Regions from separate parts of the Martinezella sp. CNPSo 3795 genome, predicted to be linked through region 2. Evidence: predicted binding sites of a transcription regulator. Region 2 holds the regulator's gene; the other holds the start of a gene.
What was found. The regulator HrcA, encoded in region 2, represses chaperone genes, less so after heat shock. The targets are predictions, from matches to a motif close to GTTAGCACTCNCNNNNNGNGAGTGCTAAC.

Region 1: a site for HrcA is predicted at 5,548-5,576, ahead of groES (co-chaperone GroES). Genes of this name have one in related genera too.

The regions. Positions count from the first base shown of each region.
Region 1 covers NZ_JBXSOQ010000008.1:100,563-116,662, reverse strand. The annotation lists gene mctP (monocarboxylate uptake permease MctP) at 1-747, opposite strand, end outside; gene AC13QY_RS21575 (DUF3311 domain-containing protein) at 737-934, opposite strand; gene mctR (two-component system response regulator MctR) at 1,202-1,843, opposite strand; gene mctS (two-component system sensor histidine kinase MctS) at 1,840-3,216, opposite strand; gene AC13QY_RS21560 (bifunctional riboflavin kinase/FAD synthetase) at 3,362-4,345, opposite strand; gene AC13QY_RS21555 (TIGR01459 family HAD-type hydrolase) at 4,361-5,209, opposite strand; gene groES (co-chaperone GroES) at 5,634-5,930, shown strand; gene groL (chaperonin GroEL) at 6,005-7,645, shown strand; gene AC13QY_RS21540 (hypothetical protein) at 8,223-8,669, shown strand; gene AC13QY_RS21535 (glutathione binding-like protein) at 8,727-9,434, opposite strand; gene AC13QY_RS21530 (DoxX family protein) at 9,649-10,092, shown strand; gene hisG (ATP phosphoribosyltransferase) at 10,169-10,864, opposite strand; gene AC13QY_RS21520 (ATP phosphoribosyltransferase regulatory subunit) at 10,864-11,982, opposite strand; gene hisS (histidine--tRNA ligase) at 12,178-13,701, opposite strand; gene AC13QY_RS21510 (2'-5' RNA ligase family protein) at 13,828-14,355, shown strand; gene AC13QY_RS21505 (hypothetical protein) at 14,386-14,796, shown strand; gene copM (CopM family metallochaperone) at 14,869-15,237, shown strand; gene AC13QY_RS21495 (LysR family transcriptional regulator) at 15,277-16,100, opposite strand, start outside.
Region 2 covers NZ_JBXSOQ010000005.1:237,150-253,249, reverse strand. The annotation lists gene AC13QY_RS16890 (enoyl-CoA hydratase) at 1-57, shown strand, start outside; gene rpsT (30S ribosomal protein S20) at 251-526, shown strand; gene dnaA (chromosomal replication initiator protein DnaA) at 1,398-2,948, shown strand; gene gcvA (transcriptional regulator GcvA) at 3,027-3,923, opposite strand; gene AC13QY_RS16870 (DMT family transporter) at 4,079-5,008, shown strand; gene hemW (radical SAM family heme chaperone HemW) at 5,145-6,320, opposite strand; gene rdgB (RdgB/HAM1 family non-canonical purine NTP pyrophosphatase) at 6,357-7,001, opposite strand; gene AC13QY_RS16855 (VOC family protein) at 7,013-7,429, opposite strand; gene rph (ribonuclease PH) at 7,621-8,337, opposite strand; gene hrcA (heat-inducible transcriptional repressor HrcA) at 8,510-9,598, shown strand; gene AC13QY_RS16840 (GFA family protein) at 9,621-10,055, opposite strand; gene grpE (nucleotide exchange factor GrpE) at 10,271-10,912, shown strand; gene ptsN (PTS IIA-like nitrogen regulatory protein PtsN) at 11,005-11,469, opposite strand; gene hpf (ribosome hibernation-promoting factor, HPF/YfiA family) at 11,558-12,133, opposite strand; gene rpoN (RNA polymerase factor sigma-54) at 12,384-13,943, opposite strand; gene lptB (LPS export ABC transporter ATP-binding protein) at 14,139-14,927, opposite strand; gene AC13QY_RS16810 (LptA/OstA family protein) at 14,965-15,618, opposite strand; gene lptC (LPS export ABC transporter periplasmic protein LptC) at 15,615-16,100, opposite strand, start outside.

The sequences.
Region 1 (16,100 bases), on a different contig from region 2:
GCCGAGCGCCAAAGTCGCGTAGGCGACGTACTGGTTGCCACCGAGCAGGAGGCTGCCCGCGCCCTTGGCCTTGAAATCCGCATCGGCGGCCGCAAAGACATTGGCATAACCGCCGAGCTTGGCTGGAATAAGCGCAATCGCCGCGATCACCACGATATAAATCATGATGTCCTTGACGAAGGCGATCAGCGCCGGGGCGCGAAGGCCAGCCGAATAGGTATAGAGCGCCAGGATGATGAAGGCGACGGCAAGCGGCAATTCGCCATGAAGTCCGAGCGCCTTGAACACCGCCGTCATGCCGACGAGCTGCAGGGCAATGTAGGGCATGGTGGCGATGACGCCCGTCAGAGCGACCGCCAGTTCCAGCGCCCGCGAGCCATATTGCCCGTGGACGACATCGCCCGCCGTGACATAGCCGTGGTCCTTCGCACGCCTCCAGAGAAGCGGCATGACCATGAAGACGAACGGGTAGACGACGATCGTATAGGGCAACGCGAAGAAGCCATAGGCACCGACAGTGTAGACCAGGGCTGGAACTGCGATGACCGTATAGGCGGTGTAAAAGTCGCCGCCGACGAGGAACCAGGTGATCCAGGTGCCGAAGGTGCGGCCGCCAAGACCCCATTCATCAATATGGGCAAGAGTCTTCGGTCGGCGCCAGCGGGCAGCGACAAAGCCCATGACGGTCACGAGGGCCAGGAAGAAGATGAAGACGGCAAGAGCTGTCGGATCGATATCAGTCATCATGGCGCATGCTCCGATAGGCGATCCAGGTCAGGAAGGCGGTGATCGGCACCCAGGCCAGCTGATACCAGTAGAAGAAGGGGAAACCCAACAGCACCGGATCGTGGCTGTTGTAGAAGGGGACCCAAAGCAAGCCTATGTAGGGAATGACGAGCAGCCAGCAGGCCGCCGTCCCGAAACGTTTGTCCATGTCCGATACCTCTCACGCGGTGTCTGCGCGCCACCTTGTTGCAGTTGTCAGAGTGGAAGGGGTGCATCAGTCTGCGATTGCAATGTGCGCCCTAGGGCCGAAGCCGAGGAGCTTTGGCCATGCAGGGCCAGACCAACGGATGTGAATTCCTCCCAACGGCCCGCCTGCGGGCAGCCGCTGATAAAGTCCTACGGCGAGTCTACCGTCCGAACAAGATATTAGCTGATGCGAAATCGTCAAACCTACCCAGAAGTGGGTAGGCGGACGTCAGCCCGCCGCGGTTGCGATGCCGTGGTCAAGCGCGTAGCGGATCAGACCGGCGGTCGTTGCGATGCCAAGCTTCTTCTTCAAATTCTTGCGATGCGTTTCCGCCGTCGCGGGCGTGATCTGAAGCTCTTCGGCAATCTCGCGATTACTCCTGCCTGTAACGATCAAGCCCAGAATGCGCCGCTCGCGCGGGGTCAGAGGATCAGCCTCATTTTGCGCCGTGTCTGCCACCAGTATGTCGCGAACGCCGGACGAGAAATAAGTCCCGCCGGCTGCTACCGTCTCGATGGCGCAGACGACTTCATCCGTCGAAACATCCTTGAGGATATATCCGACCGCACCGCGCATGATCGACGAGGAGATGTATTCGCGGCTGTCATGCATGGACAGCATCACGATCCGCGTCTCCGGAAGCTCCCGGCGAAAGAGCTCGATCGCCTCGATACCGCTCAGCTTCGGCATATTGATATCCATCAAGGTAACCTGCGGGAGCGTCCGTCGTCCGACCTCCAGGCCGATCTGCGCAAGGTTTGCCGTCCCGACCACCTCTATGTGGTCAAACGTCTCCAGCACGGCTTTCAATCCGTCCAACACCACGGGATGATTGTCGATCAACAGAACACTGATCCTGTCGCTTTTCATGCCGCATCCACCTTTGCTCTTGGCGAGGCATTGGCCGATTTCGGCAGCATCGCAATCAGTGTCGTACCATCGGCCTTGCTCTGGACGAGAAGCAGGCCGCGGAAATGTGCCATCCGCTCCTGCATGTTCCTCAGCCCAAGTCCGCCTTTGCCGTCGCCAGTGCCGTCAAAACCAATGCCGTTGTCCGAAATTCTCAAGCGTGCACGCCCGCGATCACTCCAAAGTTTGATCGCAAGAACCGTCGCCCCGGAATGGCGCTCCACATTGTTCAAGGCCTCCTGCGCGACACGGTAGAGCGCGGTATTGGCTTCCGGCTTCAGCATGCTGGTGAAGCCGGAAGCCTCGATCTCGGTTGCGATCCCGGTCCGCTCGGCGAAATTGTTCGCGAGCGCGGTCAGCGCCGCCGTCAAGCCAAGATCATCGAGCACGCGGGGACGCAGATCATGCGAGAGCCGCCTGATGTCCTTGATTGCGCTGTTCAGGGTATCGATACCCTTCTCGATCGTCGTGGCGGCATCATCGACCTGGTTTCGTACCTTGCGGTTGGCAAGGTCCATGACATAGCGCACGCCGAGGAGATTCTGCGACACGCCATCGTGCAGTTCACGCGCAAGGCGGGCGCGTTCCTCCTCCTGCGTATCAATCACTCTTTGCGTCAGCTCCTTCAGCCGACCATCGGCCATGCGTCGCTCACGGAAGGTCAAGAGCATGCAAGTCGTGAAGACGACCAGAACAGCAGGGACGGCAATGAGTGTGACGACGACAAAGGTTCCTTTTATGTTTGCCCGCATGGCGGCATTGGCCGCAGCAGTCTGGGTAAAAATATCATCCAGATAGACGCCGGTTCCGACAACCCAGTGCCATTTATCAAGGCCGACAGCGAATGAGAGCTTATCGGCGACACGGCCGGTGGAAGGCTTCTCCCATTTGTACTGGTGCAGGCCCCCGCCGGCTTTTGCGGTCTTGATGAGCTCCGCGATGACCTTGTCGCCGTCCGGATCGGTCAAATCGATCCAATTGCGCCCGTTACGAAATCTCTCGCGCGGATGAACGATGTTGTTGCCATCATAGTCGTAGACGAAGAAGTATCCGTCCGGTCCATAATCAAGCGACGTCAGGATCGCGGCTACCTTGTCCTTAGCGGCTTGATCGTCCGGGGCTGCGTCCCGATAGATCGCCTGAATGGCCGACACGGCAAGATTTGTAAGGTTGACGATCTCCGTTTCCTTCGCCCTCAGCATGTTCTGTTCGAAGGTTTCGATATTGCTCTTGGTAAGATTGGTCGACTGCCAAGTAATGAAGGCAGTGATTGCCAGGATCGAGATGACGAGAGGCGCGAGCGCGAGCGCAATAATCTGGTTGCGTAGTGTCAACGATTGCTCCTCCCAAAAACCGGCGCGGAACAATGATCCTTGTCGGGCATGAATTCAACAGTCTCTTGGCGGCGTTGATGTCAGCCCGAAATCGGAGCGATGATACGAGGCGGAAAACCTTTTCCACCCCATCACTTCGCGAATATCAGTCGAAGGCGATGGCGCGATCAAGCTCGCTGAGCGGCTGGACGCCGGCAAGCAGCGCGCGTGCTTCGTCCTCATCCTTGCGGATCTGCGCGACCAGCGGGTCGAGACCTTCGAACTTCAGTTCGGGGCGGAGATAGCCGAAGAAAGAGACCGAACAGACCTGTCCGTAGAGATCGCCGCTGAAATCGAAGACAAAGGTCTCCAGCAGCGGCGCGCCGTTATCCGTTACCGTCGGACGCCGGCCGTAGCTGGCGACCCCATCGCGGACGACGCCATCGGCCGTTCGGAAGCGAACCGCATAGATGCCTGCCCTCAGCGATGACTCCGGCGGCAGCTGCATATTTGCCGTCGGGAAGCCGAGCGTGCGGCCGAGCTTCTCGCCGCCGATAACGGGCGCCTGAACGGTATAGCGATAGCCAAGCAGACCGGCGGCTTGGGCGACATCGCCTTCCGCGAGCAGCGCACGAATGCGGCTCGACGAGATGACCTCCGTGTTTTCGTCGCGGAAGGCATCGATCAGCGTCACGCCGAAACCATTGTGACTACCGGCATTCATGAGGAAGGCGGGGCCTCCCTGGCGATCATGGCCGAAATGGAAATCGAAGCCAGTGACGACTTCCGACGCGTGCAGCCAGTCGATCAGGATCGAGTGGACGAACTCGTCCGCCGAACGCTGCGAGAAGGTGCGATCGAAGGGATATTCGATGACGGCGTTGAAGCCGAGCGCTTCGAGGAGACGTGCTCGGAGCGGCGCAGGCGTCAGACGGAAAACAGGCTGATCGGGCTTGAAGACGGTGCGCGGATGCGGCTCGAAGGTGAGCACCAGCGCCGGCACGCCGCGCTCCCTGGCGATCTCCAGCGCACGTGTCAGCACAGACTGATGGCCGCGGTGCACACCGTCGAAATTGCCGATGGCGACCACCCCGCCCTTCAGGGCATCGGGAAGCGGCTCGCGGGTTTCGTTGCGATGGAAAACGGTCATCGACTGCCACTCTCCTCAGACAAGGCGCGGCATCCACCACTTCGGCGAGGCCTGCTCGCGCGCCAGGAAGGCGCCGAGCGCGGCCTCATCCGTATGCCCCTCGACGACATATTCGCGGGCGTGGATGCCATGGCTGATATAAAGAAGATCGAGGCCGTAATCGAGTGCGCCGCGCACGTCGGTCGGCATGCCGTCGCCGATCGCCACGACACGCGACAGCGGAAACTCGCTTTTCACCTCGCGGGCCGCCGCGATCGCGGCATCGTAGATCGGCTGGTGCGGCTTGCCGGCGATGCGCGTCTGGCCACCAAGCCGCTCATAATAGGCGGCCATAGCGCCGGCGCAGGGGATCATGCGGTGGCCGCGCTCGACCACAAGATCCGGATTGGCGCAGATCAGCGGCACCTTGCGAGCCGACCAGGCCGTCAGCATGTCGGTATAATCGTCAGGTGTTTCGGTCTCGTCGTCAAAGAAACCGGTGCAGACGATGCTTTCGGCCTCGCCAGCGTCGACGCGCTGAACGTCAAGGTCTTCCAGGATGCCGATGTCACGCTCGGGGCCGAGCAGAAACACCTTTTTCGGTCCCTCGGCAATCAGCCTGCGGGTGACATCGCCCGAGGTGATGATGCGATCGTAAACGCTGTCGGGAACCCCGATCGCACGCAGCTGCTCGACGACCTTCGGAGCGACGCGTGGAGAGTTGGTGATGAGGACGACAGCAAGGCCTTCGCCGCGGGCCGCTTCGAGCGCGATGGAGGCCTCCTTGTAGGCGGTGACGCCGTTATGGAGCACGCCCCAGACATCGCAGAGCGCAACATCATAAAGTCCGCCGATGTCGCGAAAGCTCTCGATCCGTTTGCCCATGCCATCCTCGCATCAAATAAATCACGGGCTGACATCGCAAACCGGCCGGCAAATTACAAGAGCGGCATGCAAGGTTTTTGCGGCGCACAAGGCCTGAGAAGCAGACATGTGCAAGCTCGGCGAGCTGCAAGATTGCGCAGCGGAAGCAACAGCATGACGCTCTCGAAAAGGTGCGACCTGACCCTTTCTGAAGAGGGGAAAATGAGAGGAACTTCGCAACGACGTGCTACACGCCACTGCCATGGGCGTTAATCATCCTCAAAACAAGCCGTTACGCGCCGCAAAAAATTCACAGTGCTGTCCTTGACTCGTCCGGAAGCCACCCCTAAATCACCGTCGCTAGCACTCTCCAAGGATGAGTGCTAACAAAATCCATACGGATCTCCGCTGATCCGTGAATGTCATTTGATCGAGGGATTAGACAATGGCAAGCACCAATTTCCGCCCCCTTCATGACCGCGTCGTCGTTCGCCGCGTCGAGTCGGAAGAAAAGACCAAGGGTGGCATCATCATTCCCGATACCGCCAAGGAAAAGCCGCAGGAAGGCGAAATCGTCGCCGTCGGCTCCGGCGCTCGCGATGAATCCGGCAAGGTCGTAGCACTCGACGTCAAGGTTGGCGATCGCGTTCTGTTCGGCAAGTGGTCCGGCACCGAAGTCAAGCTCAACGGCGAAGACCTTCTGATCATGAAGGAAGCCGACATCATGGGCATCATCGGCTAATCCGGCCGGTTCCCTTTTCCGATACAGCTGACGGGCCTTAAAGCCCGGAAAACGCGAATTCAGGAGTTTCAAACATGGCAGCTAAAGAAGTAAAATTCGGCCGCAGCGCCCGCGAAAAGATGCTTCGTGGCGTCGACATCCTCGCTGACGCAGTGAAGGTCACGCTCGGCCCGAAGGGTCGTAACGTCGTTATCGACAAGTCCTTCGGCGCTCCGCGCATCACCAAGGACGGCGTTTCCGTCGCCAAGGAAATCGAACTCGAAGACAAGTTCGAGAACATGGGCGCCCAGATGGTGCGCGAAGTCGCTTCGAAGACCAACGATGTTGCCGGTGACGGCACCACCACCGCAACCGTTCTTGCCCAGGCAATCGTACGCGAAGGCGCCAAGGCTGTTGCAGCCGGCATGAACCCGATGGATCTGAAGCGCGGCATCGACCTCGCTGTTGCAGAAGTCGTCAAGGACCTGCTCGCCAAGGCCAAGAAGATCAACACTTCGGAAGAAGTTGCCCAGGTCGGCACGATCTCCGCAAACGGCGAAAAGCAGATCGGTCTCGATATTGCTGAAGCCATGCAGAAGGTCGGCAACGAAGGCGTCATCACGGTTGAAGAAGCCAAGACCGCCGAAACCGAACTCGAAGTCGTCGAAGGCATGCAGTTCGACCGCGGCTACCTCAGCCCCTATTTCGTAACCAACCCGGAAAAGATGGTGGCCGACCTCGAAGACGCCTTCATCCTCCTGCACGAGAAGAAGCTCTCGAACCTGCAGGCCATGCTCCCGGTTCTCGAAGCCGTCGTTCAGACCGGCAAGCCGCTCCTCATCATCGCTGAAGACGTCGAAGGCGAAGCTCTTGCAACCCTCGTCGTTAACAAGCTGCGTGGTGGTCTGAAGATCGCTGCTGTCAAGGCTCCGGGCTTCGGCGACCGCCGCAAGGCCATGCTGGAAGACATCGCCATCCTGACGGGCGGCACTGTCATCTCCGAAGATCTCGGCATCAAGCTCGAGTCTGTCACCCTCGACATGCTCGGCCGCGCCAAGAAGGTTTCGATCTCCAAGGAAAACACCACGATCGTCGACGGCGCTGGCGCCAAGTCTGACATCGAAGGCCGTGTTGCCCAGATCAAGGCCCAGATCGAAGAAACCACCTCTGACTACGACCGCGAAAAGCTGCAGGAACGCCTTGCAAAGCTCGCTGGCGGCGTTGCCGTTATCCGCGTTGGCGGCTCGACGGAAATCGAAGTCAAGGAAAAGAAGGACCGCATCGACGACGCTCTGAACGCGACGCGCGCTGCCGTTCAGGAAGGCATCGTACCGGGCGGCGGTACCGCTCTGCTGCGTTCTTCCGTCAAGATCTCGGTCAAGGGCGAAAACGAAGACCAGGAAGCTGGCATCAACATCGTTCGCCGCGCTCTGCAGTCCCCGGCTCGCCAGATCGCTGAAAACGCTGGTGACGAAGCTTCGATCGTTGTCGGCAAGATCCTCGACAAGAACGAAGACAACTGGGGCTACAACGCTCAGACGGGTGTTTACGGCGACATGATCGCCATGGGCATCGTCGACCCGGTCAAGGTCGTTCGCACGGCTCTGCAGGACGCAGCTTCGGTTGCTTCGCTGCTGATCACCACTGAAGCCATGATCGCCGAACTGCCGAAGAAGGATGCCCCTGCTGGCATGCCGGGCGGCATGGGTGGCATGGGCGGCATGGACATGATGTGATAGGCCAACAGGCCTAATCGCAGGAATGTCCATAAAGCTTCGCCCATGCACTTTAGTGCTTCAGGCCGCCAAGCGGCCTGAAGTGGCGGCATGGACATGATGTGATAGGCCAACGGCCTGTTGCGATTGTTCAATCCGACATCCAGAATTGATGAAGGGCGGCCCTCGGGTCGCCCTTTTTAATTGTGCCGAAACTGTACAACTGCAATTCCTGCAAGATTCTGTCGTATTGCAAATTTTGCAACTTGCCCATTGCTGTTTTCGAAAAAGCCCCTATAACTCGCAGCGCAGCGATTTTGGAGAGTTAGCTGCAATACACGTAATTTTTACTTCTTTTGGACAGGCTTAACCTGCGGCTTGGTATGATCATGACCTTGAGCGCTGGCACTGTCCGGATTTATTACTTGAAATGACTTCATAAACTGGAACGCCATCCCGAAAAGCATTGTCAACAGCGAAGCAGCGGAGGCACGCCTCGACCATAAGCTGCGGCGCAAAATGCAAGGGGACCTTCCATCCGGGGAAATACGGAATTGAAGTGAGGCGCGGGGAACCATGCGCTCTTGTGGGGATCATCTTGTTCAAGATTGCCAAAGCCAATTTTTCCGCACCGTTTGCTCCCGGCTCGCTGGAGTTCGAAGGCCATGACCCCGATCTTCTGGCACAATTCTGTGTTTCCGAGGGATGGACGGGCGATCTTTCAAGCGGCATCATCAAACTTGGGCAGTGGAGCACGATGCTGCACGGGCTGAGCTTCTCGGAATGTGGCTTGCTGAGCCTCATGCATTGCTATGATCCGCACGATCGAGCGCGTATCCTCGATCTCTTCGAGCAGGCGGCAACCGCAAACTCTTCTTTCTGTTATTCCACGACAACGCTCGGCACCGGCGGCCATCGCCAGCCGGTCTTGTGCGTTGGCGAATCCGTTGCTGCCGACAAGCAACGTGCCGGCAGCATGGTCGGCGTCTTCCTGTTTCCACGCTTCAAGCTGGAACCGGGCAGCCAGCTCGCCACCCGGCAGTAAACGGCTGTCGATGATGGTCGGGTGAGTTCACCTGACCAATTACTTGGTTCAACCTGATCAATCCCGCTTGGGAATGCTGAGACCACGCTGGCTTGCCGGGCGCGCAAGGGCTCGCTCCAGCCAGGCCATGACCGAAGGGAAACTTTCGAACTCCAGAACCTCGCGGCCGCCATAGAAGACGTCGACGCCGCGAACCCAGGGGAAAGTGGTGATGTCGGCGATGGTGTATTCATCACCCATGATCCATTCGCGCCCCTGCAGGCGGCTCTCCAGCACGCCGAGAAGGCGCTTGGCCTCGTCGCGATAACGCTCGACCGGATAGGGGTTATTGGCGACCTTTTCGGCAGCGAATTTGAAGAAATGGCCGAACTGCCCGAACATCGGACCGACGCCGGCCATCTGGAAGAAAACCCATTCCAGCGTTTCGTAACGCCTAGCTGCGTCGCTTGGCATGAGCTTGCCGGTCTTCTCCGCCAGATAGACCAGGATCGCGCCGGATTCGAACAGACCGATCGGCTTGCCGCCGGGACCATTGGGATCGATGATTGCCGGAATGCGGCCATTCGGATTCAGCGAAACGAATTCAGGAGACTTCTGGTCGTTGGTGCCGAAGGAGATCAGATGCGGCTCATAGGGCAGACCAAGCTCTTCCAGCGCGATCGACACCTTGACGCCGTTCGGCGTCGGCAGCGAGTAGAGCTGGATAATATCCGGATTGCTGGCAGGCCAGCGTTTCGTGATCGGAAAGGACGACAGATCGGCCATGGGCTTGCTCCTGAAGGCTATGATTTGACAACTGATTTGCCGCCACAATAGCCGATAGGGCTTGTATGGGAAGTGTTATCTCAGCGGCCCATTGTTCAATGATTGTGAACTAATTGTGCGCAGTTGTTTATCTTTCCAACCTCCCAAAAATCACGAATATCTGTCTCCAGAAATTGTCGCCACCCGATCCCGAGTGAATTTACTGGAGACTGTCATGTCCAATACCAACAACGTCATCATTCTTGTGGCGCGCATCCTGCTCGCCTTCATGTTCATCTTTGCCGGCTTCGGCAAGCTGACCGATCCTGCAGGTACCGCCGGCATGATTGCCGGCGCCGGTATGCCTGCCGCAACGCTGCTTACCTATCTTGCCGGCGCGTTTGAATTCGTCACCGGCGTCTGCGTCCTCATCGGCTTCCAGGTCCGTATCGTCGGCTGGCTTCTTGCCCTCTTCTGTGTCTTCACCGGCGTCGTCTTCCACCTGCCGACCGTCAATGTTCCGGACTTCCCGGCTGCCGCCAACGGCTGGATCAACGGCCTAAACTTCGTGAACTTCCTGAAGAACATCACGCTCGCCGGCGCCTACATCATGCTCGCCACCAACGGCGCAGGCGTCTACTCGGTCGACGCACGCCGCGGTGCCTACGCAGCCGCCTGATTGCTGCATATTTCCCAAGAAAAAAGGCCCGCCGGAATTCCGGCGGGCCTTTTCGCATGAATAGGAAATTGGAAAATCAGAGCGCGCTGCGCACGGCAGATATGATGCGCTCAACCATCGGATCGCCATTGTGGCTCTCCTTGCGGGCACGCACCAGACACGCCTCAGAGCGCAGGATGACGCCATCCGACAGGACCTTCAGATGGTTCGCCTTAAGCGTCGAGCCGGTGGAGGTGATGTCGACGATGATGTCGGCCGAGCCGGCAGCGGGTGCCCCTTCCGTCGCACCGAGACTTTCGACGATGCGATAGAGCTGAATGCCATGCTGGCTGGAGAAGAACTGCTGCGTCAGCCGCCAGTATTTGGTCGCGACCGTCAGCCTGCGGCCGTGACGAGCGCGGAAATCGGCGGCGACATCGCCGAGATCGGCCATCGTGTCGACATCGAGCCAGATATCCGGCACGGCGACGACGACATCGGCATGGCCGAAGCCCAGCCTGGCGCAGAATTCGACGCGGCGATCAGCCTCCGCCATGCCCTCGCGCACGAGGTCTTCGCCGGTGATGCCGAAATCGACGCTGCCATTGCCGATCTCTCGCGAGATTTCCGAGGCCGACAGGAAGGCGATCTCGACACCTTCAAAGCCTTCGACACGGCCGCGATAGGAACGGTCATTGCCGACGGCGACGATCGGCATGCCGGCGCGCTCGAAGATCGCGGCGCAATCGTCCTTCATCCGGCCCTTTGAAGGAATCGCTATCGTAATGGTCATCAGGCTGCCCTCACGGTTTCGATACGGTCGAGCCAGAGCGCGAAGCCGACAGCCGGGATATGGTCCTTGGCACCGAGCAGGGTCATCAACCGGTCGAAGCGGCCGCCGCCGGCCAGCACCGCGCTCGACCCTTCCACCGTCACCTCGAAGACGAGACCGGTATAGTAGTCGAGCGGGCGACCGAAGGCGGCACGATAGTCGATCTTGGAAGCATCGACACCGGCGCGGGCCAATGCCGCGACGCGGGCGTCGAAGCTTTCCAGGGCCTTCCCCAGCTTCAGACCTGCCGCGTCGGCAAAACCCGCTAGTGCGACGGAAGCATCCGAGAGCGGTACGCTCAGGGACAAGAACTCCTCCAGCACGCGGAAGGCCGCATCGTCGAGCCGCGTTTCCGATAGGACCAGCTTCTCACGAAGGCGGCGAGCGATCTCCTGCGGCGAGCGGCTGGCATTGGTGGAATAGCCGGTTGCGTGCATGGTGGCATCGATATGCCTGACCAGCCCCTGTTCGTCGCCACGGCTCAGGAAATCGAGCACATGGGCATCGAGCCCGGTGACCGGCTGCGGGCTTGCAAGATGCGCCAGCAAGGTTTCGAGCTGCATCATGTTGCCAAAAGCGTGGATCAGGCGCTTCTGCCAGCCGGATGGCAGGCCGAGCGCCTGCACAACGGCCTCGAACACGGCCTGATCGCCAAGCGTCACGGAGAGCGGTTTACCGGGCACCACGCGATCGAGGATACCGATGGCATCGCTGATGGCGCGAGCATCGGCGCTCGCCGTATTGCCATCACCCAAATCCTCTATGCCGGCCTGATAGAACTCATGGCCGCCTTCGCGGCGCTGGCGAAAGATCTCGCCGAGATAGGAGTAACGCTTCGGGGTGCCGGTGGCGGTCTCGATATGGCGCAGACAGACGGGAATGGTGAACTCCGGGCGCAGGCAAAGGCTGGCACCGGTTTCGCTTTCGGTCATGAAGATGCGCCGGCGGAGATCCTCGCCGGCCATATCGAGAAAGGGCTCGGCCGGCTGGATGATGGGCGTATCCACCCTCTCCGTCCCACGAACGGAAAATTCGTCCAGCAGGTCGCTGGCAAAATTCGGGAGGTTGATCAGAGGCATGGGGCTATTCTCCCCTTCTCCCCGGCGGGGAGAAGGTGCCCGACAGGGCGGATGAGGGGGCCGAGGAACGAAGTGACGAGGATTCTGAGCGCCAACGTACGAATAGCTCGCGTGAGCCCAGAGCCCCCCTCATCCGACCCTTCGGGCCACCTTCTCCCCGAGGGGAGAAGGGGAAAGCGAGACTGCTCGATCCACTCAGACATTGCCGAGCGCCCTCTTCCGGTCTTCCGCCTGTGCCGCCAAGATAGCTTTGACCTTCTCGATCAGCTCGGCTTCCGGCACGGTTTCCTGGGCCACGCGGGCTTCGCGCCAGCTGGCATTGTCCTCGATCTCGCCGGAAAGGCGCTTGCCTTCAATCAGATCCTTGATCTGGACGACGCCCTGGGCACGCTCGTCGCCGCCCTGGATGATGGCGATCGGGCAGCCGCGGCGATCGGCATATTTCAGCTGATTGCCGAACTTCTTCCAGTTGCCCTGGAACATCTCAGCGCGGATGCCGGCGGCGCGCAGATGCTGCGTGAAGCGCTGGTAGCGTCCCATGGCATCGACATCGCCGTCCATGACGGTGACAAGCACGGGCTCGATCACCTCGTCCATGCCGAGCTTGCCGAGATTCTTCAGCGCCGTCATCAGGCGCGACACGCCGATGGAAAAGCCTGTGGCCGGCACCGGCTGGCCCATGAAGCGCGAGACGAGCCCGTCGTAACGACCGCCCCCACCCACCGAGCCGAAGACGACCTTCTCGCCCTTCTCGTTGGTGACGTCGAACAGCAACTCGGCTTCGTAGACGGGGCCGGTATAATATTCGAGACCACGCACGACGGACGGATCGATCTTGATGCGATCCGCTCCATAGCCGGCGCTTGTCACAAGGCTGCCGATGAAATTCAGCTCCTCGACGCCTTCGCCGCCTTTGGACGTGCCGGCGACAAGCGCGGCAAGCTGGGCGGCACTTTCGGCATAGTCCTTGATGCCAACAAAGAAGAGCACCTTCTCGATCTGGTCGCTGTTGAGGCCTGCACCCTTGGTGAAGTCGCCGGACTCATCCTTGCGGCCGGGGCCGAGCAGCAGCGCCACGCCTTCCGGACCGAACTTGTCGAGCTTGTCGATGGCGCGCAGCACGTTCAGCCGCTGGGCAGCCTTGTCATCGCCACCGAGGCCGATGGCTTCCAATACACCATCGAGAACCTTGCGGTTGTTGACGCGAACCACATAGTCGCCCCGCTTGATACCCAAGGCTTCCAGAGTGTCCGCCATCATCATGCACATTTCGGCATCGGCCTGTACGCCCGGCGCGCCGACGGTATCAGCGTCAAACTGCATGAACTGGCGGAAGCGGCCCGGGCCCGGCTTCTCGTTGCGGAAGACATAGCCGGCGCGATAGGTGCGGTAGGGAAGCTGGATCTCGTTGAAATTCTCAGCGACATGACGGGCGAGCGGCGCCGTCAGATCATAGCGCAGCGACATCCACTGTTCGTCGTCATCCTGTAGCGAGAAAACGCCCTCGTTCGGCCGGTCGCTATCGGGCAGGAACTTGCCCAGCGCATCGGTATATTCGAACAGCGGCGTTTCGACGGGATCGAAGCCATAATGCTCGTAAACTGCCCGGATCTTGGAGGTCATCTCGTTAACGGCGCGAATGTCGCTGGCCGAACGATCGACAAAGCCGCGCGGCAGGCGGGCCTTGAGCTTCTGCAGTTTCTTTTGTTTGTCGCTCATCTCTAGGGTAATCCGGTATGGGAACAGTCGCGGTTAACTAGCGGATTGGGCTGAATGCGGCAAGGATTGTTATATGTTAGCGGCCGACAAAACCGAGAAAAGCCGGAGAAGGCAGCATAGGGAACCATGCCACACGCAATCGTTTTGAAATGCACGGATAACAGCGCCGGTCCGGTTCTCGATCTCTGGCGGGAGGCGAGCCGGTTCGAAACCTCTCCATCGATGCTGGCACTCAACTATCCGCCGCATCTGACATTTGCAGTCTATGAAGACATTGCCGTTTCCTCCCTCGTCGCCGCCGCTCAAAAGGCCTTCGCGAACGTGCCGCCGCTATCGGTCGAGTTTTCGGGGATCAGCCATTTTCCGGACGAGATGCTGGTGCTTTGGGCGCGCCCAGCCGACGATCGCGTGCTGAGATGCATACACCGCGCCATTCACGACGAGATCGACCCTAGCCTTTGTCATGAGCATTCCCGCCCGGATCGCTGGCAGCCGCACTGCACCATTGCGATGAAGATCCCGGCGAACGCGGCGGAAGAGGCTCTGAGATGGTCGGCCGCAAGGCCAGCCCAGTTTACGCTCACCTTCGATGTGGTGGATTGCATCCGCTTTCCGCCGATCGAAATCATCAGGGAAGTCAAACTGCTGCCTTGATCGCCTTCCAGTGTCCGGGGAATGCAATTCATGCTTGCTTTCACGGATTGCACGGCTAGGTTTCTGTTTATGCGCGCGCTTGCGATCCTGACAATGCTGATTGCCTGGTTGCTTTACGGTGCCATGCCGGCGCTGGCGAATTGCCCTGTCTGCGCTTCCGCCATGTCCCTGTCGGCGACCATGAGCATACATGATGGCATCACCGATATGCCTGGCATGGCCGGTCACGGCAACATGGGCAAGCCCCAGCAAACGAAGCCGGAAAATCCTTGCGCCGGCGGCATGGCGCATGTGGCGTCTTGCGCTGCCTGCCTTGCCTTGATGCCGACCCTTGCAGTCGAAGACGGCAAACACGCCATCTCCTATCCAGTGCCGGCGCCCGGCCAGCGCCTTGCCGGTTCCCTGCCGCAGCCGACAGCGCCCCCTCCCCGTTTCACCTGACGATCTCCTGCATTCAATCGACGAGCGCTGCCGCTCAAATCCAGATACCGTTCAGAAACGGAGAGAATCCCTATGTCTACTTCAAAATCGCTGATGCTTGCCGGCGTATTCGCCTTTGCGATCGCCCTTCCTGCCCTTGCCGACGACATGAAGAGCATGGACATGAGCAAGCCGATGGGCGACCAGAGCGCTTCCAGCAAGGCGTTCAACGACGCCATGGGCAAGATGCACAAGGACATGATGATCCACTATAGCGGCGATGCCGATGCGGATTTCGTCCGCGGCATGATCCCGCACCATCAGGGCGCGATCGACATGGCGAAGATCGAGCTGAAATACGGCAAGGATCCCGAACTGCGCAAACTGGCGGAAGCCGTCATTACCGCGCAGGAAGCCGAGATCAAGGAAATGAAAGCCTGGCTGCAGAAGCACGGCAAGTAATTCACCCGATCACGAGAGGCGGCATCCCTGCCGCCTCTCTTACCGCTCCGAATGCGGACGGCGGAATATCCCATCCAACCAACCGGAAACGGCGCGAATGCGCACGAGTGGACGAAGCTCGGCATGCATCAGCAGCCACATCTCTCGCACCGGCAGATTGCTGTCGCCGCTATTGACGCGGCAAAGACCTCCCACATTCCCGGCCAGGATTTTCGGCAGCAGTGCGCGCCCCAATCCTGAAGCTGCGGCCTGCAGCAGAGCCTCGGCATCGTTGACCGCAAGCTGGCTGGAACGACCTGACTTTTCTGCCTGTGCGGCAATCCAGCGGGCATGCGGCAGATGCGCCATTGCCTCTTCATAGATGATCCACGGCAAATCTTCTGCATGCCTCTCCTGCCCGGCAGCGACGTAGACAGCATAGTCAAGCGTCGCGATCCGCCTGGCGACGACTTTGCCGTTTGTCATATCGGCAGGTCTTGCAAGGCGCAGCGCCATGTCTGCCTCGCGCCGCGTCAGGTTGAGATTTCTGGAATCGCCGATGAGTTCCAATTGCAGGCCGGAATGCTGCGCCAACAGGCTGGGTAGCGCGGGGATCAACAGCCGGCTGATGAAGGATGGCGCCGCCGTGAGGCGTACCTTGCCGAGTGCCATGGGATCGGCTGCATCCAACGCACCCGACAGCGCCATGACTTCGGCCTCGATCGTCTCGGCCTTCGCGACCGCGATCTCGCCCGCTGGTGTCGGCAATAGGGCGCCACCTCCATCGCGCGCAAACAGCGTCGTGCCGAGGCGTTTTTCCAGAATGCGCAGGCGGCGACCGACCGTCGTCGCATCAGTGCCAAGCACTCTGCCGGCGGCGGCAA
Region 2 (16,100 bases):
AAGGAGGGCATGGCGGCCTTCGTTGAGAAGCGCAAGCCGTCCTTCAAGAACCGCTAAGGGTCGGGATTCAGGAATTACGCGGGTTTGGCGAGAATCCGCGTTGACGCCGCGGCTCATTCCGGTTATATGCCCGCCACAGTTTGGAAAGCCGCTCTGGTTTTCCGCAATTGCTCCCGCATTGCTGGATGAAGTGGCCATGGGGCCCGCGCCGCAAGGATGGAGTTTTGTTCGAATTCTAAGAGAGGCATACATGGCCAATACTACCTCGGCGAAAAAAGCGACCCGCAAGATCGCCCGCCGCACCGATGTCAACAAGGCTCGTCGCTCGCGCGTTCGCACGTTCGTTCGCCAGGTCGAAGAAGCCATCGCATCGGGTGATGCAGATCGCGCAAAGGCAGCTTTCGTTGCTGCTCAGCCGGAACTGGCTCGCGCAGCCACCAAGGGCGTGCTTCACGCCAACACCGCTTCCCGCAAGGTTTCGCGTCTTGCCAAGCGTGTGAAGGCCCTTTCGGCCCCGACTGTATAATCTTTCGTTAACGATTTAATCGTTAGAGTTAAGCCCGGCCCTCGCGCCGGGCTTTTTGGATTCGGCCAAAAAAATGCCGCATTGCCAAAAATGGCCGGTCGATCATGTCATTGACGTGACAGAAATATACCTTTGGAAACAAAGGGTTGCGGCAGGATATCCCAGCGCTGGGTGATCTGCATGACGCATTGCCGGCTCACAACTGAGTCAAGGGATTTTTTATTTTTTTTCTTTTGAAAGCTGTGGGAATCGCGTTCGACAGGAATCTCTTTGATTCAACAGCGATTCTTTTTTGAAGGGCTTGTGACAGTCAAAAATGGCCTCCGGAGTCAATGGCCGCCTCTTAATTTTGTGTAAAATTCATCGTTGATATCTGCCTTCGATCCTGCCTAAATGGATTTCAACAAGGGGCGCGGATCTCACCTTAAACGGCTTCGGCAAACACCGTCACGTATGGCGGTGGAGGTGGTTTTGTCTCTTGTGACGGAGCAGTTCAGTTCCGTTTTTTCAAACAGTTGACGAGTAAGAACCGGAAGCGGCGACGCTTGCGGAACGAGGAAGCTTGTCTGTCCTTTGCGGCCCAAATCATTGGCGTGGCTGCGGGGAGGGGAGAAAAATTGACAGCCATTGGAGCGGTCAGTCGGAATACGAGGGCCGATTGATGCTCCGGTTACAGACGCCGAGACGAAGGCTGCTTTAAAGAGCGGTTTTTGCCACAGTGTTCCTGTAAAGCCCGCAGGCCGGGCGTGGCTGATGAACCGGTATGCGGCGCAGCTTGGACAACGAGCGTGACCGTCATGCCATGGCGAAGAACCAAGGGCGGCAGTGATGTGCTCCCGCCCTATAAAGAGACTGTGGAAGGCGGCACTATATGCAGATACATACGAGGGCGACGGGTGCGTTGGAAAATGGGGACAATGCGCAGGCGTTCGGTGCGGTTTGCTTAGAAGCGGCGGGGGAAAAGGGTGACGTGGCGCAAAGTAACTTGTTCGAGCGCGTCAGCGCGCGCTTGAAGGCTCAGGTCGGACCCGATGTCTATGCCAGCTGGTTTGCGCGGCTCAAGCTTCATTCGGTATCGAAGAGCGTCGTTCGCCTCACGGTCCCGACGACATTTCTGAAGTCCTGGATCAACAATCGCTATCTCGATCTCATCACCAGCCTGTTCCAGGCTGAGGATGCCGAGATCCTCAAAGTCGAAATTCTGGTGCGCACCGCGACCCGGCAGGGCGCGAAGCCATGCGCCGATGAGCAGCCGGCGGTGCCGGATCAAACGGCTGTCGCGCCGATCCGTCGCGCCGTCGCTCAGCCGGCGGGCCAGGTCGTCGCCCAGGCCGTGAGCGCGGCTGCGGCTGCGCGGCCTGCAACGGCCGGTGCGCCGCTTTTCGGGTCTCCGCTCGATTCCCGCTTTACCTTCGATACGTTCGTCGAAGGCAGCTCGAACCGCGTCAGCCTTGCCGCGGCAAAGACCATCGCCGAAGCCGGCTCCGGCGCCGTGCGTTTCAATCCGCTCTTCGTCCATGCGACCGTTGGTCTCGGCAAGACGCATCTGCTGCAGGCGATCGCCAATGCAGCGGTGCAGAACCCGCGCGGCCTGCGTGTCGTCTATCTGACGGCGGAATACTTCATGTGGCGCTTCGCAACCGCTATCCGCGATAATGACGCGCTGACGCTGAAGGACTCGCTGCGCAATATCGACCTGCTCATCATCGACGACATGCAGTTCCTGCAGGGCAAGATGATCCAGCACGAGTTCTGCCATCTGTTGAACATGCTGCTCGACAGCGCCAAGCAGGTCGTCGTTGCTGCCGATCGCGCTCCCTGGGAGCTGGAATCGCTCGATCCCCGCGTTCGTTCGCGCCTGCAGGGCGGTGTAGCGATCGAAGTCGAGGCGCCGGACTATGAAATGCGCCTTGAGATCCTCAAGCGCCGTCTCGATGCTGCCCGTCAGGATGATCCGTCGCTGGAAATCCCGGCCGAAATCCTCTCGCATGTCGCCCGCAATGTCACCGCCAGCGGCCGCGAGCTGGAAGGAGCCTTCAACCAGCTTATCTTCCGCCGCTCCTTTGAGCCGAACCTGACGGTCGAGCGCGTCGACGAGCTGCTGGCGCATCTGGTCGGCTCCGGCGAGCCGCGCCGCGTCCGCATCGAGGACATCCAGCGCATCGTCGCCCGCCACTACAATGTGTCGCGCCAGGAACTGGTTTCGAACCGCCGCACGCGCGTCATTGTAAAGCCACGCCAGATCGCCATGTACCTGTCGAAGACGCTGACGCCGCGTTCCTTTCCGGAAATCGGCCGTCGCTTCGGTGGCCGCGATCACACCACCGTTCTGCATGCGGTGCGCAAGATCGAGGAACTGATCGCCGGCGACAGCAAGCTGTCGCACGAGATCGAGCTGCTGAAGCGCCTCATCAACGAGTAAGCCGAGCGATCGGCATTCACCACATAGTCTACGGCCGGCTTGATCGCCGGCCGTTTCTTTTTGCGCTCCAAGCGCACTTTAGGTCGGCGGCGTCGTGCGCGATACCTCTGAAAATAACCAGGCGCGCAGGGCCGCGACGGCCGGCCTTTCCAGCGCACCCGGCTGATAGACGAGATGATAGGCAAGCGCGCTCGCAAATCCGGTCGGGAAAGGCGCAACGAGCGTGCCCTCAGCCAGCTCCTGCTCCACGAAGGACCGGCGCATCAGCGCGATGCCGAGGCCTGCCTTCATGGCGTGATAAGCGCCCATGCCATCGGTGAAGACCGGTCCGTGCATGGCATCCACCCGCGTGGCGCCGACCGCCTTCAGCCAGAGCTCCCAGTCGCGCCGATAGACATCGTGGATCAGCGTCAGGCCGGCCAAGTCATCGACAGCGGGAGAGGGGCCAAGCGCCGCTGCCATTTCCGGCGTGCAGACCGGAACATATTCGTCATCGAGAAATCTCTCGCTTGCCAGGCCCTCGTAACCGCCGAGGCCGTGGCGAATGGCAATGTCGATCCCATCCCGCTGGAAATCCATCATGCGATAGGAAGCGCTGATGCGCAGGTCGATATCGGGATGGGCCTCCTCGAAGCGCCGCAGCCGCGGCACCAGCCAGTGCGTGGCAAAGCCGGCAGTGCAGGTAAGGGTCAGCACCGTATCCTTGGCGCGCATCGCCAAGGCCGCTGTCGCCTCGCGGATGAGGCGGAAGGCCGTTCGCATTGTCGCGAAATACTCGGCGCCTTCACTCGTCAGCGCCAGGCTGCGGGCTCGCCGCTCGAAAAGCCGTACCCCGAGGCTGCTTTCGAGGTCGCGGATCTGCAGGCTGATGGCGCCTGGCGTCACACGCAGCTCGCCTGCAGCCAGCGTCATGCTGAGATGCCGGGCGGAGGCCTCGAAGGCGCGCAGCGCCGAAAGGGATGGCAGTTGATCCATGATGATTGAGCTCAGCTAAACCATAATTCGAAAAAGACTCGTTTGCCAGAGCCTCCATATAGAGCGATTATTCCAGCAATTACGGTGGTTGGCAATCATGTCGCGATTGGCAACAAATAAGTAAAACTCAATCAGCTGATGCTGGAGATGATCAGATGGCACAGAAATCCATGGGCGCGGTCGAATGGAGCATGCTGGTGGGGCTATCCGTCCTATGGGGCGGCTCCTTCCTGTTCAACGGCATTCTGGTGCGTGAACTGCCGCCCTTCACCATCGTCACGGCGCGCGTCGCACTCGCCGCTATTGCTCTGCATGTCATCGTGCGTGCCACCGGACATGCGATGCCGAAGGACCGTCAGACCTGGCTCGCCTTCTTCGGCATGGGCTTCCTTAACAATGTCATTCCCTTCCTGCTGATCGTCTGGGGGCAAACCCATATCGCCAGCGGGCTTGCCTCCATCCTCAATGCCACCACGCCGCTCTTCGCCGTCGTCGTCGCCCATTTCCTGACGGAGGATGAGAAGATGACCGGCAACCGCCTGCTCGGCGTCATCGTCGGCTTTGTCGGCGTGGCCCTGATGATCGGCCCCTCGGTGCTGACGAGCCTCGGTTCCAACGTGCTGGCGCAGCTGGCTGTGCTGGGCGCTGCTTTCAGCTACTCACTCGCCGGTATTTTCGGTCGGCGCTTCCGCCGCATGGGGCTGGCACCGATCATTCCGGCCGCCGGTCAGGTTACGGGCTCGGCGATAATGCTGCTGCCAATCGCGCTCTTCGTCGATCGCCCGTGGACGCTGGCAATGCCGTCCACCGAGACTTGGGCGGCGCTGGCCGGCCTGGCCATCCTGTCGACCGCCATCGCCTATGTGTTGTTCTTCCGCATCCTGGCGACGGCCGGCGCCACCAATCTGATGCTGGTGACTTTCCTGATCCCCGTCAGCGCCATACTGCTCGGCGCGCTCATTCTCGGCGAAAGCCTGCAGCCGAAGCATTTCATCGGCATGGCACTGATCGCGGTGGGTCTGGCGGCAATCGATGGCCGCCTCTTCACCCTTCCCTCGAGGGTAGGGCCATTGCATATGAAATAGAAGGTGCCCCTCACCCCAGCCCTCTCCCCGTTTTGACGGGGAGAGGGGGCGATCTCGTCAACAGCCGAGTCATCATCTCACATGCGGGATCACCCCCATCCGCCGCTTCGTGACGCCCCTCTCGAGGGGAAAGTGGTCAGCAGGCGAGATCGGCGACGACCGAGTCGAGAACCAGCATTCCCGCCGGCGTGCAGCGCAGGCGGGAATTGCCGATCCGCTCTATGAAGCCGTGTTCCAGTAAAAACGCCTCGCGCCGCGGATCGGGATCGCGGCCGGAAAGCTGCTGCCAGCGGGCGAGATCGACGCCCTCCCGCAGCCGCAGGCCCATCAGCAGCAATTCGTCGGCCTGTTCGTCAAACCCAAGCATTTCCTGGTCGACCATGCCGTGGCCGTCGCGCTCGACCATCTCGAGCCAGCTCTCAGGCTTGCGCTCGGTCGCGGTCGCCAGCTTCTGCGGGCCTCTGGTAAGGCGGCCGTGGGCGCCGGGGCCGATGCCTGCATAGTCTCCGTAGCGCCAATAGGTGAGATTGTGCCGGCTCTCGGCGCCGGGGCGCGCGTGATTGGAGACCTCATAGGCCGGCATGCCCTCGCGCTCGGTGATTTCCTGCGTCGCTTCATAAAGCAGCGCCGACTGATCGCCATCGGGCACGATCAGCTTTCCGGCCTTGTGAAGGCCGTAGAAGGGCGTGCCTTCCTCGATCGTCAGCTGATAGAGCGAGAGGTGATCGACCGCATAGGAGATTGCCTCTTTTAGCTCGCGCTCCCATTCCTCGGCGGTCTGGTTCGGGCGAGCATAGATGAGGTCGAAGGACATACGCGGAAAGATCTCGCGCGCCAGCCTGATCGCCTTCAGCGCATCCTCGACATTGTGCAGACGTCCGAGGAATTTCAGGTCGCGGTCGTTCAGCGCCTGCACGCCCATCGACACGCGATTGACGCCAGCGGCGCGATAGCCGCGAAAGCGCTCCGCTTCGACGCTGGACGGATTAGCTTCCATGGTGATCTCGATACCATCAGGCACATGCCATGTCCTAGCAATGCTATCGAGCACTGCGCCGACCGTTTCCGGCTTCATCAGCGACGGCGTGCCGCCGCCGAGGAAGACGCTTGTCACTGTCTTCGGGCCGCTGATCATGCGCATCGTCGCCATTTCCTTCAGAAAGGCGGCGGCAAAGCGCTCCTGATCGACAGGCTGATGGCGGACATGGCTGTTGAAATCGCAGTAGGGACACTTAGCCGCGCAAAAGGGCCAATGCACATAGACGCCGAAACCGGGTTCGCCGGTATCGGGCAGCAATTGCGCCCCGTGCATCAGATCTTGTGTGTCCACGATTTCCACGGGATTAGCTTACGCCTCCAGGCAGGTTTCGACAAAGATCTTGAAGGCGCGGGCGCGGTGCGACAGCGCCTGCTCGTCGCCGGGCTTCCAGCCATGCTTTTGCTCGGCGCTCATTTCGCCGAATGTGGTCTGGTATCCCTCCGGCTGGAAGACCGGGTCGTAGCCGAAGCCTTGGCTGCCGCGCGGCGGCCAGACGACCGTGCCTTCCACTTCGCCGCGGAAAAGCTCGGTATGTCCATCGGGCCAGGCAAGGCAGAGCACGCTGACGAAGCGGGCCGTGCGGCTCTCCGGCGTGGTGGCGCCGGCCTTTTCCAGGGCGGTTTCGACCTTCCGCATGGCCATGGCGAAGTCACGCGTCCCGTCAGCCGTCTCCGCCCAATTGGCCGTATAGACGCCGGGATCGCCGCCGAGTGCATCGATAACCAGACCGGAATCGTCCGAGAGTGCCGGCAGGCCGGAGGCATTGGCGGAGGCCAGCGCCTTGATCGTCGCATTTTCTTCGAAGGTCGTGCCCGTTTCGTCCGGTTCGATGAAGTTGAGATCGGCGGCGGACTTGGCGGTAAAGCCGAGCGGCCCGATCAGATCGCGGATTTCCTGGATCTTGCCGGCATTGTGGCTGGCGACGACGATAGTCTTAGTATCGAGCTTGCGCATGTGCTGTCCTGTCATAGGCCCCAGATGCGGGGTTCGGCGCATTCCAGACTGTTGCCGGCCGGATCGCGGAAATAGATCGAACGGCCGCCATTCGGCCAGTGAAAATCGGCTTCGATATCGACACCGGCAGCCTTCAGCCTCTCGGCCATGGCCTCGATATCGTTGCCATCGACACGGAAGCAAACGTGACCATGACCCTTAGTCCCATGCGGCGGCACGGGCAGGGCGCCCAGCTCGTGCGGCTTGACCGTTTCTTCACTGTTGAAGATCAGGAGCACACCCGGCCCGCAGCGATAGAAGACGTGGCGGTTGCCGCCTCGCGATATCTTCTTCAACCCGAGTACGCCGCTATAAAAGGCTTCGGCGGCATCGAGATCGTCTGCATAGAGGGCAGTTTCAAGAACGCCTGTGAGTGTCGCATTGCTCAACGGATTAGCCCCTCACCCTCTCCCCGCTCGCGGGGCGAGGGAACGACCTCATATATGGGCGCCTCCCGATTCCCGCGAAGCTGAGAGATGACGGCAGGTGCGCCTTGCCCCTTCTCCCCGTCTCGACGGGGAGAAGGTGGCCGATAGGCCGGATGAGGGGCAGGCTGCACGCTCCGCATTCGTTGATATCCTCAGGCGATGGCCTGCTTCTGCAGCTCCACCAGTTCGGCAATGCCGTTTTTGGCCAGATGCATCAGCGTGGCGAATTCTTCTTCGCTGAAGGGCGCGCCCTCAGCCGTTCCCTGGATCTCGACGATGCCGCCCTTGCCGGTCATGACGAAATTGGCGTCGGTCTCCGCCGAGGAATCCTCAAGATAGTCGAGATCGATGACAGGCTGATCGGCAAAGATACCGCAGGAGATAGCGGCGATGTGATCTTTCAGCACGCGCTCGACCTTGACCATGTTGCGGCTTTCCATCCACTTCAGGCAGTCATAGAGCGCGATCCAGCCGCCGGTGATAGAGGCCGTGCGTGTGCCGCCATCGGCCTGGATGACGTCGCAGTCGACGGTGATCTGGCGCTCGCCCAATTCCTTGAGGTCGACGACGGCGCGCAGCGAGCGGCCGATGAGCCGCTGGATCTCCTGCGTGCGACCACCCTGCTTACCGGCCGCAGCCTCGCGCTTCATGCGCTCGCCGGTTGCCCGCGGCAGCATGCCGTATTCCGCCGTGACCCAGCCTTTGCCGCTGTTGCGCAGCCATGGCGGCGTCTTGTCTTCCAGGCTTGCCGTGCAGAGCACATGCGTATCGCCGAATTTCACCAGGCAGGAGCCTTCCGCATGCTTGGAAAAATTGCGCTCGAACGACACCTTGCGCATCTGGTCGGTTTTTCTGCCTGAAGGCCGCATTCCACTCTCCTGAATGTTCGTTGACCGCTTCTACGACCCGCAGGCCGCTTTTGCAAAGGAAAAGCAGGCCGCAAAGACGCTCAGCGGCGACGGCGACATTTTTCCCTTTTGCCATTGCTAACTGAATGATTATATTTTGCCTAAGGCTCAACGGAATGGATCTGACAGCGAAATGGTATTCACGACATCGTCGGTCTCGGATGTCATTGCTGCACTGGACGAACGCTCCAAGGAAATCTTCCGCCGCATCGTCGAAGGCTATCTGGAAAATGGCGAGCCCCTGGGCTCGCGCAATCTTTCACGCCTGCTGCCCATGTCGCTGTCGCCGGCTTCCGTGCGCAATGTCATGAGCGATCTGGAGGAGCTGGGACTCATCTATTCGCCGCATGTGAGCGCCGGGCGCTTGCCGACTCAGGTCGGTCTGCGCTTCTTCGTCGATGCTTTCATGCAGGTCGGGGATCTCTCCGCCGAGGATCGAGCCAATATCGATCGGCAGGTGCGCGGCGGCAATCGTGACCAGCCGGTGGAATCGATGATGTCGGAAGCAAGCCGGGTGCTATCGGGCATTTCGCGCGGTGCCGGGCTCGTCATTACCTCCAAGAGCGATCCCGTTCTCAAGCATGTGGAATTTATCCGGCTGGAGCCGACCAAGGCGCTCGCCGTGCTCGTCGGCGAGCACGATCAAGTGGAAAACCGCATCATCGAGCTGCCGGCCGGCACGACCTCGTCGCAGCTGACGGAGGCCGCCAACTTCCTCAACGCCCATATGACCGGGCAGACGATGCCGGAATTGCGGCGGCAATTGCAGAGCCTCAAGGAAAGCGTGCGCCAGGAGCTGGACAGCCTGTCGCATCAGCTGGTCGAGCGCGGCATTGCCGTCTGGTCCGGCGGCGATGACGACGGCAAGCCGACACAGCTCATCGTGCGTGGCCACTCCAACCTGCTGGCCGAAATCGGCGGCGCGGAGGATCTGGATCGCCTGCGCCTCCTCTTCGATGATCTCGAAAAGAAGGACAGCCTCATCGAGATCCTCAATCTTGCCGAGAGCGGACCGGGCGTGCGCATCTTCATCGGCTCGGAAAACAAGCTCTTCTCACTGTCCGGCTCCTCGCTCATCGTCGCACCCTATCGCGACGAGGACGATCGCATCGTCGGCGCGGTCGGCGTTATCGGCCCGACGCGGCTGAATTATGCGCGCATCGTGCCCATGGTCGATTATACCGCCCAGCTGATTTCGCGGCTGTCGCGGCCTGGAATCTGAGGAGCGGATTTAGCTGCTGCGGTCAATCGGGAAGCAAGGTTCCAGATCCGCCCATCTCGGCTGGAAAGTCCTTCTGCTTTGGCAGCCCGTCTCTCAGATGCAGCACTGTTGTCTCGTAGTTGACATGCATGACAGGCTGAAAATCGAGGTCGGGAAGGACTGCCGCATAGACGTCCGTGACGCCCCACGGCGGATGCTCGGTTAAAAGATGGCCGCCGCAGACCGTGCACCACTTGCGCACGCTCTTTTCGGTTTTCTGATAACTGCCGATTTTGTCCGCGCCCTTGGTGATGTGAACGGCTTCCGGCGGCCAGAGCGAGAAGGCATTGACCGGCCCTGCCGACCATTCCCGACAGGAGTCGCAATGACAGTAACCCATCGCCATTGGCTCGCCATCGACTGCGATTTCCACCGCGCCACAGAAACACTTGCCTGAAAGGGATTTGCCATTAGACATTGATGTCACCTCACGCTGTGCTGAGATGCAGTTCAGCATACCACCGGGAAGGAGGGCTGAACAGTCGACGTCTTGAACAGCGTCCGGGAGCGGCGAGCCGTATTGCCGCCGCCGCAAAGCCAGGATTTGGCTGTTCTTCTCGACAAAGCCTTGATTTTTTCCGGCCAAACCTCGATATCGGGCACATCCAAAGACCAAGCAATTCGGAGACCGTCATGACCGACGAAACAACAAAAACCGGACCTGACGCCACGGCGGCTGACACGTCAGCGGATTTCGCGCAGGATGCAGCGGAAACCGTTGATGCAGCCGAGCCGTCTCAGCCAGATCCGGTTGAGCTGCTGAAGGCCGAGAACGGCGAACTGCGTGATCGCTACCTTCGCCTTGCTGCCGAGATGGACAACCTCCGTCGCCGCACCGAGCGCGACGTGAAGGATGCAAAGTCCTATTCCGTGGCAAGCTTTGCCCGCGACATGCTCTCGGTGGCCGACAACCTGCGCCGCACGCTGGATGCCATTCCGGCCGACGCCCGTGATGGCGCCGATGCCGGCCTGAAGACGCTGATCGAAGGTGTCGAGATGACCGAGCGTTCAATGCTCTCGGCCCTTGAGCGTCACGGTGTGCGTCAGCTCGAGCCGATCGGGCAGAAGTTCGATCCCAATTTCCATCAGGCCATGTTCGAAGTGCCGAACCCGGAAGTGCCGAACAACACTGTCGTCCAGGTGGTGCAGGCCGGTTTCGTCATCGGCGACCGCGTTCTGCGCCCGGCCATGGTCGGCGTCGCCAAGGGTGGCCCGAAGATCGTCGAAAATGCCGAGCAGGGCGCCAACAGCCCGCTGGACGAGAAAGACGCCTGATCTTTTTTGGCAACGCCAATAAAAGAAGAGAGCCGGACGATCTCGGATCATCCGGCTCTTATTTTTGCCTTGGTCCAGTGTAATCCAAGCGGTTAGGCGGCGTTGGATGCCTGCTCTTCGTTGAGGAAGGCGTAGATGGCGGTGGCGGAATCGGTGGCGCGGAGCTTCGCGACGAGATCCTGGTCCCGCAGAACGCGGGCGATGCGCGAGAGCGCCTTCAGGTGGTCCGCGCCGGCACCTTCAGGTGCGAGCAGCAGGAAGACGAGATCGACGGGCTGGTCGTCCAGCGCCTCGAAATCGACAGGCGCTTCAAGGCGCGCGAAAATGCCGGCAATGGATTTGATGCTGGCAAGCTTGCCGTGCGGAATGGCGATGCCGTTGCCGACGCCGGTGGAGCCGAGGCGCTCGCGCTGCAGCACGACATCGAAGATTTCGCGCTCGGGCAGTCCGGTGAGCTTGGAGGCTTTGGCGGCCAGCTCCTGAAGCAGTTGTTTTTTGGAATTTGCCTTCAAGGCGGGGATGATCGCATCTTGCTGTAGCAAATCTGCCAATGCCATTCTCTTTATCCTTCGTGTCGCCGAGAACCGATGACGGGCAAGCGGCGGCCAGCTGCGATGATGCGCAGCCGCCGCTTATCTTCTATTCTCAGCCTTTGATATTGGCTGCGTCGATCCAGCCAATGTTGCCGTCCTGACGGCGGTAGACGATGTTCAAGTGTTCGTTGCCGGGGCTGCGGAAGAGCAGCAGCGGCTCGTCGGTCATATCGAGCGCCATCACGGCGGTCGCCACCGACATGGTTTTCAGTTGTTTCGTGCTCTCTGCGACGATTGCCGGCGCGAAGTCGGCAGGGATCTCCTCGTCGTCATCGGGAACGCCGTCCATGACGGTATAGGCGACTTCCGCCTGACCGTTCACGTGGTTGCCTGCCTGATGGTCCTTGAGTTTGCGCTTGTAACGACGCAGACGCTTTTCGATGCGCTCGGAGGCAGCGTCGAAAGCAAGCTGCGGATCCATGGCTTCGCCGGCAGCATGCAATACGACACCGCTATCGAGGTGAAGCTTGCAATCGGCCGCAAAACGCGAACTGGACTTCTGCACAGTTACCTGACCCGAATACCCCCCGTCGAAGTATTTGGTCACGGCCATACCGATCTGGTCCTCGATCCGCTGACGGAAGGAGTCGCCAATTTCCATATGTTTACCGGAGACACGCACACTCATGGAGTTTCCCTTCTTGTAGTGGTTATTGCGCGTATCAGTTTACGCCAAGCCTCAAGCTCATCCAAGCACTTCACGCAGTCAAAGGCAAATTGCGTATATCGACCGCCTTTTGGATGGTGGGGATAAGTTTCATGGTCGTGCTGTCCTGCAGCGATTGCGGCGGGCTTCTAGCCCTGCCTCATACGAAAGTCAACTGCATCTTAACGGACCGTTAGGAGTTTGACATCCGGTGGTTGAAGGTTGCCGGCCGTCAGAAACCAGAAACTTTGGCTAGAGCCCGCTTCTCTCGGCGCCGTTGCACGGAGGAGGGGATGTTCATGGCTTCGCGGTACTTTGCAACCGTGCGGCGAGCAAGCTCTATCCCGCCCTTCTTCAGCGTATCGACGATATCGTCGTCGGAGAGGACCGCATCCGGGCTCTCGTTCGAGATCAGCAGACGGATCTTGTGGCGCACGGCCTCTGCAGAATGGCTGTCTCCGCCCTCGACGGCGCCGATCGAAACCGTGAAGAAATATTTGAGCTCGAACAGCCCGCGTGGCGTCAGCATGTACTTGTTCGAGGTCACGCGGCTGACCGTCGATTCATGCATCTTGATGGCATCCGCCACGGTTTTCAGGTTGAGCGGCCGCAGATGGTCGACGCCATGCAGTAGGAACGCGTCCTGTTGCCGCACGATCTCGCTTGCCACCTTCATGATCGTCTTGGCGCGCTGGTCCAGGCTGCGGGTCAACCAGTTGGCATTCTGCAGGCATTCCGAAAGAAAGGCATGGTCCTGGCTGGTCTTGGAGACGGAGGCGAAATAGGACTGGCTCACCAATACCCGCGGCAGCGCATCGGGATTGAGTTCTACCAGCCAGCTACCGTCCGCAGAGGGACGCACGACGATATCGGGCATGATCGCCTCCGATATGTCTGTTTCGAAACCGCTGCCGGGCTTCGGGTTGAGCTGGCGGATTTCCGCCATCATGTCGAGCAGGTCTTCCTCATCGACGCCGCAGAGCCGCTTCAGCGTGGCGAAATCGCGCCGGGCAAGCAGCTCGAGATTCTCGATCAACCGCTCCATGGCGGGATCGAAGCGATCCTTCTGCCGGAGCTGGATTGCCAGGCATTCGCTGAGGGAGCGGGCAAACACGCCGGGCGGATCGAGTTGCTGTAGGGCCTCCAGCACGCGCTCGACGTCGGCAGGCGTCGCACCGAGGCGTTCGGCCGTCTCACCGAGTTCGCCGCGCAGATAGCCACAGTCGTCGAGTTGGTCGACGAGATGCTGGGCGATCAGCCGGTCGCCCATGGCGGGAAGAGAGAAGGGAATCTGTTCGTTGAGATGATCGCGCAGCGACACCTGGCCCGCGACGAAATCGTCCAGGTCGTAGCCTTCACCGGCATCGCCGCCGGGCATGGATTTCCACTGGCTGAGCAGCTCCGGCGCATCGGCGCGCTGCGGGTTGCCGTCATCGGGAAAGACGTCGCTGAAATTGGTGTCGAGCTCGTCGCTTAGCCGGTTGGCGTTGCCGGTATTGTCGCTCTCGTACCAGTCGCTCGCAAGATCGCCGGCATTGCGTTCGGAGCCATCCTCGCCATGGGCTTCTTCCATGGTCTCGAAGCGTTCGTCCCTGGCCTCGCGATCGCCGCCGCTGCCTATATCCTCGTCATTTGACGCAAATTCCAGCAGCGGGTTCTTTTCGACTTCCTGTGCGATGAACTGCGTGAGCTCGAAATGCGTCATCTGCAGCAACTGGATGGATTGCATCAGTTGCGGTGTCATCACCAGGCTCTGGCTTTGGCGCAGGAAAAGATTGGCCGATAATGCCATGGCGGACGCGGGACTCCCCTTGAACTCCTCGGGAATCCGCGCCTCTTTTCACTAAAATTCTCGCGAAATTCCAACTGGCCCAAAAATTGCTTTTTTATTGGATTTGGTCAAGCGGAACTGTGAAGCCGAAGTAAATTTCCGGCGCGCGGTAGCATTCGCTAATATTGGCGGATGGGAGGAAGGAATTTCAGCCTATCAGAGGCTGAAATTGTCACCCAGATACAGCTTGCGTACTTCAGGATTGCTGACGATGTCGTTCGCCCTGCCATGGGTGAGGACTTCACCCGCATGGATGATATAGGCGCGGTCGATCAGGCCGAGCGTCTCGCGCACATTGTGGTCCGTGATCAACACGCCGATGCCGCGCGCCGTCAGGTGATGCACGAGGTTCTGAATGTCGGCGACCGAGATCGGGTCGACGCCGGCAAAAGGTTCGTCGAGCAGCATGAAGGTCGGATCGGTGGCCAGCGCGCGGGCGATTTCCAGGCGCCGCCGCTCGCCGCCTGAAAGCGCGATCGCCGGCACGCTGCGCAGATTGCGAATGTGGAATTCCTCCAGCAATTCGTCGATCTTGCGCTCCCGCTTCGTCTTGTCCCTTTCGTGGACTTCGAGCACGGCGCGGATGTTTTCTTCCACGGTCAGTCCACGGAAGATCGAGGCTTCCTGCGGCAGGTAGCCGACACCGAGCCGCGCCCGGCGATACATCGGCATCGAGGTAACATTGTTGCCGTCGATCTCGATCGTGCCTTCATCGACCGGTACCAGTCCGGTGATCATGTAGAAGCACGTCGTCTTGCCGGCGCCGTTCGGCCCCAGCAGCCCGACTGCCTCGCCGCGGCGCACCACCAGCGAAACACCGTTGACGACACGTCGCGTCCGGTAGGTCTTGGTGAGGCCCCGGGCGATCAGCGTGCCCTTATAGCGTGCCTTGTCCGCGGCCGGTGCGCTCGATGCCGCAGAAGACGGCCCGGGCACGCCGGGCAAGGTGGATGTGGTCGATGTCGTCACGAGGGGGCCGGTATCAGTTTTTCTTTTGTTGTTGTTGCTGCACTTGCTGCGACTTCGGGTCGAGCTGAATCTGGACGCGACCGCCACAGGAATCCAGCTGTGCTTCACCCGTCGCCATATGCACGGTGAGCTGGCAGCCTGTGAAAACATTCGGTCCGTCGGTCAGAACCACCTTCTTGCCCTTGAGGATCGCAAGCTGGTTGGCCATGTCGAAGGAGCCGTCCTCCGCCGTCGCCGTCTGCGTTCCGGAAACGAGGTAGACCTTGTCGGTGACCAGAATGTGGTCGATGTTGGCATCGCCCGACACGAGCGACTGGTTCTGCTCCTTGGCAGCCTTGGCGACCGGATTGTCGGGCTGCTTGGCATCTCCTGCCTGCTTCTTCTTATAGAAGACCGTCATCTTGCCGGCCTGCATGGTCGTGGTGCCCTGGACCACCTTGACATTGCCGGTGAAGACCGCCTGGCTCTCCTGGTCATGGATCTCGAGCTTGTCGCTTTCGATCTGGATCGGTTGATCCTTGGAGAGGGCAAGACCCGGCATCGAGCTGGTCGTCGACTGCGCGCCGGCGCTTGCGGCCGCAAAGAAGGCGGCTGCGCCAAAAGCACAGAGAAGGCCGGCCTTGCGCAAGCCGGAATTGAAAATTGAATTAGGCCAATACTTTATCATGAACCGCCCGGCTTCTGTTGGCTATCTGAATTATGGAGAGCGGCAGGTTCGATGTTCATCCGAACCTGCCCGTCGAATTCGATTACGCTCCCCTTATCCGTCATCTTGAGCGAACGCGCAACAACCGACATACCACCGCGGGTGATAGCAACCTCGTCCTGGCTGGAAAGGTCCCCCTTCTTCACATCCAGGAAGGCGGTCTTGAATTCGGCGTGCAGCCCGTTGTCCATCAGGATGGTAAAGGGCTCGGTCAGCTTCAGTGTATCGGCCTGGCGGTCGAAATCCGCGCTCGCGGCCGTAACATGGGCGATCACGTCGGTATTGACCGGCATTGATGCCTTGATGGTCTTGAGCGTGATCATGTTGGGATTCTTGATATCCTGAAGCGCTTTTTCGGCAAGCAGCGAGTAGTTGATACCGTCCTTGTTGCGCCCGGCAATGGCGGGGCGTTCCATGACGACCTTGCCATCCTCGATCTTGGC